Regions from separate parts of the Pseudomonas sp. GW821-FHT01A09 genome, predicted to be linked through region 1. Evidence: predicted binding sites of a transcription regulator. Region 1 holds the regulator's gene; the other holds the start of a gene.

Region 1 (4,323 bases):
ACGAGCAGAAGCCGCAGGTCGACAAGCCTATCGTTCAGGCCTGGGGCGTGACCATTCAGTACTTTGCGCCGCAGAACCGCATCGTGCTGATCGACAAGGCCAAGGTCATCAATGACGGCAACACCTCCGAAGGCGAGAAGATCGTCTACGACACCGTCAAACAGGTGGTCAACGCCGGCCGTGGCAATGGCTCCAAGATCACTGCGCCGCGTCCTCGCATCGACATGGTGATCCAGCCGAAGAACAAGCCCGCCGACCAGAAGGCTCAGTAATGGCGACCCTCAAAGCACAACACCTGGCCAAGGCCTACAAGGGCCGGCAAGTCGTGCGCGACGTCAGCCTGTCCATCGACAGCGGGCAGATCGTCGGCCTGCTGGGCCCCAACGGCGCGGGCAAGACCACCTGCTTCTACATGATCGTCGGGCTGGTCCAGGCCGATCAGGGGCGCGTGCTGATCGACGATCTAGACGTCAGCCACCAGCCCATGCACGGTCGCGCCAAGTCCGGTATCGGTTATCTGCCTCAGGAAGCCTCGATCTTTCGCAAGCTTTCGGTCGCGGACAACATCATGGCCATCCTCGAGACCCGCAAGGAGCTCGACGGCGATGCCCGGCGCAAGGAACTCGAAAGCCTGCTGCAGGAATTCCACATCACCCATATCCGTGACAACCTCGGCATGAGCCTGTCCGGTGGCGAACGTCGCCGCGTGGAGATTGCCCGGGCCCTGGCCACGGCGCCGAAATTCATCCTGCTGGACGAACCCTTCGCGGGCGTGGACCCTATTTCGGTCGGCGACATCAAGCAGATCATCCACCACCTCAAGGCCAAGGGCATCGGAGTACTGATCACCGACCACAATGTGCGCGAGACACTGGACATCTGCGAGACCGCCTACATCGTCAATGATGGCCAGCTGATTGCCGAAGGCGACGCAGCCGCTATCATGGCCAATGAACTGGTCAAAGAGGTTTACCTCGGTCACGAGTTCCGCCTGTAGAAGCACCCGCAACCGGAGCGTTTTCCACTGCCCATGAAACCTTTTGGTTGAAATTGGATAAACGCTCTAGGCAAACACTCGGGTTTCAGGCATATAATTTGCTTACGACATAAAGCCGGGCGCCTCGGCGTCTTGTAGTGGATGGCGCTCTGCGCCGGCGAATAAGGTGTTAAGCCCCAGCCATGAAACCCTCGCTCGTCCTAAGAATGGGCCAGCAACTGACGATGACACCGCAGTTGCAACAGGCCATCCGCCTTCTCCAGCTCTCGACCCTGGACCTCCAGCAGGAAATCCAGGAAGCGCTGGAATCCAATCCTATGCTCGAACGCCAGGAGGAAGGTGACGACTTCGATAACAGCGATCCGCTGGCGGACAATATCGAACAGAAAACCACTCCGGATATCCAGGAGCCCACGTTCGAGAGCAGCGCTCCCACGGTCGACAACCTTGAAGAAGGGGAATGGGGCGAGCGTATACCCAACGAGCTGCCGGTCGATACCGCCTGGGAAGACATCTACCAGACCAGCGCCAGCAGCCTGCCCAGCAATGACGACGACGAGTGGGACTTCACCACTCGCACCTCGGCCGGCGAAAGCCTGCAGAGCCATTTGCTCTGGCAGCTGAACCTGGCGCCGATGTCGGACACCGATCGCCTGATCGCGGTAACCTTGATCGACTGCATCAACAACCAGGGTTATCTGGACGAGACGCTGCAGGAAGTCTGCGACTCCTTCGACCCCGAGCTTGACATCGAGCTTGACGAGGTCGAAGCCGTATTGCACCGCATCCAGCAATTCGAGCCGTCCGGGATCGGCGCGCGCACCCTCAGCGAATGCCTGCTGCTGCAACTGCGCCAGATGCCGCCGCGCACCCGCTGGCTGGCTGAAGCGCAGCGCCTGGTCACCGACTTCATCGACCTGCTCGGCAGCCGCGATTACAGCCAGCTGATGCGGCGCATGAAGATCAAGGAAGACGAACTGCGCCAGGTCATCGAACTGGTCCAGAGCCTCAACCCGCGCCCGGGCTCGCAGATCGAATCCTCCGAACCCGAATACGTGGTCCCTGATGTGATCGTGCGCAAGGACAACGAACGCTGGCTGGTGGAACTGAACCAAGAAAGCGTGCCGCGCCTGCGCGTCAATCCACAGTACGCAGGCTTCGTACGTCGTGCCGATACCAGCGCCGACAACACCTTCATGCGCAACCAGTTGCAGGAAGCCCGCTGGTTCATCAAGAGCCTGCAGAGCCGCAACGAGACCCTGATGAAGGTCGCCACGCAGATCGTCGAGCACCAGCGCGGCTTTCTCGATTACGGCGATGAGGCCATGAAGCCGCTGGTGCTGCATGACATCGCCGAGGCGGTCGGCATGCACGAATCGACGATTTCCCGGGTCACTACGCAGAAATACATGCATACGCCCCGCGGCATCTATGAATTGAAATACTTTTTTTCAAGCCATGTCAGCACCTCCGAAGGCGGTGAATGCTCGTCAACGGCGATCCGCGCGATCATCAAGAAACTGGTCGCGGCGGAAAATCAGAAAAAGCCATTGAGCGACAGCAAGATCGCTGGTTTACTGGAGGCACAAGGCATCCAGGTAGCACGTCGCACTGTCGCCAAGTATCGCGAATCTCTGGGGATCGCACCTTCCAGTGAACGCAAGCGGTTGATGTAGCGCCTGGATGCGCCACAGCGTTCCAGTGGCAGGCGTTCAGCCTGTCTCTTTATGCACTGGCAATAAGGAGAAGCGGTATGCAAGTCAACATCAGTGGACATCAACTGGATGTGACCGACCCCATGCGCAGCTACGTAAGCGAAAAACTCGCCAAACTGGAGCGGCATGTGGGCAAGATTACCAACGTGCAGGTGATCATGGAGGTCGAGAAGCTGAAACAGAAAATCGAAGCCACCCTGCACGTCGCTGGCGCCAAGGATATCGTTGCCAACGCCGAACATGACGACATGTACGCTGCCATCGACCTGCTGACCGACAAGCTCGACCGACAATTGCTCAAGCATAAGGAAAAACAGCTAAGCCAGCTTCAAGGTGCTGCCGCTCGCTGATACCCCAACCCATGATCCGACTTGAAAACATCCTGACCCCTGGCCGTTCCCTCGTGAACGTGCCGGGGAGCAGTAAAAAAAGCGCCATCGAAAAGATCGCCGATCTGATCGCCGAACAAGTACCCGCGCTGCCCAAGCAGGCCGTATATGAAGCGCTGCTTGCTCGTGAAAAGCTTGGTTCCACCGGTTTCGGCAACGGTATCGCCATTCCTCATTGCCGCATGAAGGGTTGCGACTCACCCATCAGCGCCCTGCTCCATCTGCAACACCCTATAGATTTCGACGCGATCGACGGTGCGCCGGTCGATCTGCTGTTCGTGCTGCTGGTGCCCGAGGCCGCCACCGATGCGCACCTCGAGTTGTTGCGCCAGATTGCCAGCATGCTTGATCGCAAGGAAGTTCGTGACAACCTACGCAGAGCCAGCAGCAGCGAGGCCCTGTACCAAGTCGTGTTGGACGCCCAGAACGGTCATTAACCATGCGCTTGATCATCGTCAGCGGCCGCTCCGGCTCCGGCAAGAGCACAGCCCTGGATGTACTGGAAGACAACGGCTTCTACTGCATCGACAACCTGCCGGCCGGCTTGCTGCCCGAGTTGGCGGAGCGCGCGTTGATCCACACCGAACTGGCCCAGCCACTGGTGGCCGTTTCCATCGACGCCCGCAACCTGCCCAGCCACCTGAGCCGCTTCCCGGAGCTGCTCGATGAGGTCCGCGGCCGCCACATTCAATGCGATGTGCTGTATCTGGATGCCGACGAAGAAACCCTGCTCAAGCGCTTTTCCGAAACCCGCCGCCGGCATCCACTGAGCAGCGCCAATCGCTCGCTAGCCGAAGCCATCCGGGTCGAAAGCGAGCTGCTGGGCCCGATTGCCGACCTCTCCGATCTCAAGATCAACACCACCAGCCTCAACCTCTATCAGCTGCGCGACATCATCAAGCTGCGGCTGTTGGACAAGCCCGAGGCAGGTACGGCCTTCCTGTTCGAGTCGTTCGGCTTCAAGCGCGGCATGCCGGTGGACGCCGATGTGGTATTCGACGTGCGCTGCCTGCCCAATCCCTACTGGAAGCCCGAATTGCGCGAGCAATCGGGGCTCGATCAACCGGTGGCCGATTATCTGGCCGCCCAGCCGGATGTCGAAGAGATGTTCCAGGACATCTCCAGCTACCTGCTCAAATGGCTGCCGCGCTTTGCCGCCAGCAACCGTGCTTACGTGACGATCGCCATCGGCTGCACTGGCGGGCACCATCGTTCGGTGTAC
Region 2 (4,323 bases), on a different contig from region 1:
TCGGCGTGGTGGATGCCGCCACCCAGGACAAGGCCACCACGCTGCGGGTGCTGACCGTCGACGACTCGTCGGTGGCGCGCAAGCAGGTCACCCGTTGCCTGCAGACCGTGGGTGTGGAAGTGGTCGCGCTCAACGACGGCCGCCAGGCGCTCGACTACTTGCGCAAGCTGGTGGACGAGGGCAAGAAGCCGGAAGAAGAGTTCCTGATGATGATTTCCGACATCGAAATGCCGGAAATGGACGGTTATACGCTCACCGCCGAAGTGCGCGCGGATTCGCGCATGCAGAAATTGCACATCGTCCTGCATACTTCGCTGTCGGGTGTGTTTAATCAGGCTATGGTCAAGAAGGTCGGCGCCGACGATTTTCTCGCCAAGTTCCGGCCTGACGATCTGGCATCGCGAGTCGTCGAGCGCATCAAGCTTCACGAATGATTTCCACGAATAACGGCCCGGAGTTCGCTCCGGCCGAATAAACGATTTAAAGAGGCGGTACTTGTGTCGACGGCTAATGCGGATTTTGATCAGTTCCGAGTATTCCTGGAGAAAGCCTGCGGCATTCTGCTGGGTGACAATAAGCAGTACCTGGTCTCCAGCCGTCTCAACAAGCTCATGGAACAGCAGGGCATCAAGACCTTGAGCGAGTTGGTGCAGCGCATCCAGACGCAGCCGCGCAGTGGTTTGCGCGAGTTGGTGGTGGATGCCATGACCACCAACGAAACCCTGTGGTTTCGCGATACCTACCCCTTCGAAGTGATGAAGAACAAGGTCATTCCGGAGGCCATCAAGGCCAGCCCGGGCGCACGCTTGCGCGTCTGGTCGGCGGCCTGTTCGTCGGGTCAGGAACCCTATTCGCTGTCGATGACCTTCGATGAGTTCGAGCGCAGCAATCCGGGCCAGTTGAAGATGGGGGCGCAGATCGTCGCCACCGATCTGTCCGGCTCGATGCTCACCAACTGCAAGAGTGGCGAGTACGACAGCCTGGCACTGGGGCGCGGCCTGTCACCGGATCGTCTGCAGCGTTATTTCGATCCCAAGGGCGGCGGTCGCTATGCGATCAAACCGCCGATCCGCAGTCGCGTGGAGTTTCGCTCGTTCAACCTGCTGGACAGTTATGCCAGCCTGGGCAAGTTCGATATCGTCTTTTGCCGCAACGTGCTGATCTACTTTTCCGCTCAGGTGAAGAAGGACATCCTCACTCGCATTCATGGCACCCTCAAGCCGGGTGGCTATCTGTTTCTGGGGGCAAGCGAGGCGCTCAATGGCTTGCCGGATCATTACCAGATGGTCCAGTGCAGTCCGGGGATCATCTACCAGGCCAAATAGCTGCAACGCTGTAGCGAGGGGGCTTGCCCCCGATAGACCGAGACTGACACTGCAGTGAGTGTCAGCTACGGTTTATCGGGGGCAAGCCCCCTCGCTACATGTGGTCCTTGTGTGAAGTGACAAAAAAACTGACGCGGGCATTGCCGCTTTGCCGTCACCTGGCGGAATCGGATTGCCGCTTTTCTGGCATTGCCGCCCTGATTGCCGCCCAGGTAATCCGTTAAAACCCCTCTAGATCAACCCTTTCAAGGCTTTTGCAAAGTTGGCACAGGCATTGCTATATCTCTGCCAAGAGAATCAGCTCTGCCGCGAAGGGTTTCAGACATGAGCATCAGTTTCGACAAAGCGCTCGGCATCAGCGAACAGGCATTGAAGTTCCGTGCTCAGCGCGCCGAAGTGCTGGCCAACAACATCGCCAATGCCGATACCCCGAACTACAAGGCTCGGGACCTGGATTTTGCCGCTGTCCTCAAGCAGCAGAGCGATACCACCAGCAATGGCGCGTTCAGCCTTGAAACCACCGACGCCCGGCACATCGACGCTTCCGGCGTCAGCGGCAGTGGCGATCCGGCGCTGATGTACCGCATTTCGACTCAACCGTCGCTGGACCAGAACACCGTCGACTCGCAGATCGAGCAATCGAACTACGCGCAGAACTCGGTGGACTTCCAAGCCAGCTTCACTTTGTTAAACAGCAAATTCAAAGGGCTGATCTCGGCCCTGCGCGGGGATTAAGCCATGTCTCTAGCCAGTGTTTTCAACATCGCCGGGACCGGCATGAGTGCACAGACCACTCGCCTGAATACCGTCGCCAGTAACATCGCCAACGCCGAGACCGTCTCGTCGAGCATCGACAAGACCTACCGTGCGCGCCACCCGGTGTTCGCCACCATGTTCCAGAACGCTCAGGGCGGCGGTGATAGTGGTTCGCTGTTCGCCGACTCCGACTCGTCGGGCGCCGGTGTGCAGGTGTCCGGTGTGGTCGAGGACCAGAGCAACCTGGAAGCGCGCTACGAGCCCAGCTCGCCGGCCGCCAACAAGGATGGCTATGTGTATTACCCGAACGTGAACGTGGTTGAAGAGATGGCGGACATGATTTCCGCCAGTCGCTCCTTCCAGACCAATGCGGACATTATGAGCACCGCGAAAACCATGATGCAGAAGGTCCTGACCCTCGGTCAGTGATAGGGGCGCAAAAGCATGACGACTTCAACCACGGCAACTGGCGCCGCCGCACTGGCCCAGTACCAGGCGACAACCAGCACCACCGATCCAACCACCGGCACCGCCGGCAGCGCGTTGGGCAAAGATGCGTTCCTGCAATTGCTGGTCACCCAGCTCAAGAACCAGGACCCGCTCAGCCCCACGGACAACACCCAGTTCGTGTCGCAGATGGCCCAGTTCAGCAGCCTCGAAAGCATGCAGAACCTCAACACCACGGTTGACAGCCTGGCCACCACCTACCAGTCGTCGCAGGCGCTGCAAGCCTCGTCGCTGGTCGGTCGCTCGGTCATCGTGGCCAGCGACTCGGCGGTGCTCGATCCGACCAAGGGCATCACCGGTACGGTAGCCGTTACCGGCGCCAGCACGGCGACCAGCGTCAATGTGTACGACAGCACCGGCAGTCTGGTCGACACCATCGACCTGGGTGCTCAGTCCACCGGCAACTCCGCCTTTACCTGGGATGGCCTCAACTCCTCAGGTGTGGCTCAGGCGGCGGGCAACTACAGCTTCAAGGCCACGACGACCCTCGATGGTGTCGCCACGGCAGCAACCACGTATCTACCCGCCACGGTCAGCAGTGTGACCATGGCAACCACCAGCGGTGGTGAGATGACGCTCAATCTCGCCGGGGGCAGCAGCGTCGCCCTTTCGAAAGTCCAGACTATCGCGAATTAATGGCCGGCTTACCGCCGCAGGAGTAGCAACATGTCTTTCAATATCGGTCTCAGCGGTCTGTCGGCAGCCAACAAAGCGCTGGACGTGACCGGCAACAACATCGCCAACGTCGCCACCACCGGCTTCAAGGCCTCGCGTACTGAATTCGGCGACCAATATGCCGCCTCGATCAAGGCCACCGCCGGGTCGACCACGGTCGGCAGCGGTGTCAAGACCGAAGCGGTCTCGCAGTTGTTCAACCAGGGCAACATCAGCACCACCGACCAGAACCTCGACCTGGCCATCAACGGCGACGGTTTCTTTACCCTCAGTGACAACGGCACCAAGGTCTATACCCGTGCCGGTGCGTTTTCCAGCGACAAGTCGGGTTACATCGTCGACAGCTCGGGCAACAACTTGCAGGGCTATTCCGTGGATGCCAACGGCACTCTGCAGACCGGTGTGCTCAGCAACCTGAAAATCGACACCGCCAACCTCAACCCCAAGCCTACTTCGACCATGTCGGAGACGCTGAACCTGAACTCCAGTGCTTCGGTGCCGACCGTGGCGACCTTCGATCCGGCCAACGTCAACAGCTACAACTTCACCTACAACACCGAGATCTACGACAGCCAGGGCAACTCGCACCAGTTGAACCAGTACTTCGTCAAGAACAGCGATGCCAACACCTGGACCATGTACACCACCATCGATGGTCGCAATCCACAGACCCCGTCGTCGACCACGCCGTTGGCCAACCAGATCGGCTTCACTACGTCCGGTGCATTGGATGTGGCCAATCTGACTACGCCTGCCGCCGATACCACCACTGGCTTGCCGACCGGTTTGAGCGTCACCACGGGTGTGTTCAGTCTCAAGGATTGGGTGCCGGCCGCCCAGGCCGCAGACGGTACATGGGGCACCAACGGTTCTACCGCGGCGGCCAACATCACCGTCGACCTGAACTCCATGACCCAGTACAACGCCACATCCGCGGTGACCGCCAAAGACCAGAACGGCTACGCCACCGGCGAGCTGTCGAGCCTGAGCGTTGACAGTACCGGTGCGATCTTCGCCACCTTCACCAACGGCCAGAGCAAGACCATTGGCCAGGTGGCGA

Evidence for each region. The regulator sigma-54, encoded in region 1, starts transcription at its own class of promoters, with help from an activator protein. The targets are predictions, from matches to a motif close to ANTGGCATNNANNTTGCTNT.
Region 2: flgB (flagellar basal body rod protein FlgB) is a predicted target of sigma-54. The motif match lies at 1,587-1,606, and genes of this name have one in related genera.

The regions. Positions count from the first base shown of each region.
Region 1 covers NZ_JBYSWB010000030.1:28,133-32,455, reverse strand. The annotation lists gene lptA (lipopolysaccharide transport periplasmic protein LptA) at 1-272, shown strand, start outside; gene lptB (LPS export ABC transporter ATP-binding protein) at 272-997, shown strand; gene AC3WJP_RS24855 (RNA polymerase factor sigma-54) at 1,180-2,673, shown strand; gene hpf (ribosome hibernation-promoting factor, HPF/YfiA family) at 2,751-3,062, shown strand; gene ptsN (PTS IIA-like nitrogen regulatory protein PtsN) at 3,074-3,538, shown strand; gene rapZ (RNase adapter RapZ) at 3,541-4,323, shown strand, end outside.
Region 2 covers NZ_JBYSWB010000007.1:22,669-26,991, forward strand. The annotation lists gene AC3WJP_RS10465 (chemotaxis protein CheV) at 1-434, shown strand, start outside; gene cheR (protein-glutamate O-methyltransferase CheR) at 498-1,325, shown strand; gene flgB (flagellar basal body rod protein FlgB) at 1,650-2,060, shown strand; gene flgC (flagellar basal body rod protein FlgC) at 2,064-2,510, shown strand; gene AC3WJP_RS10485 (flagellar hook assembly protein FlgD) at 2,526-3,224, shown strand; gene flgE (flagellar hook protein FlgE) at 3,255-4,323, shown strand, end outside.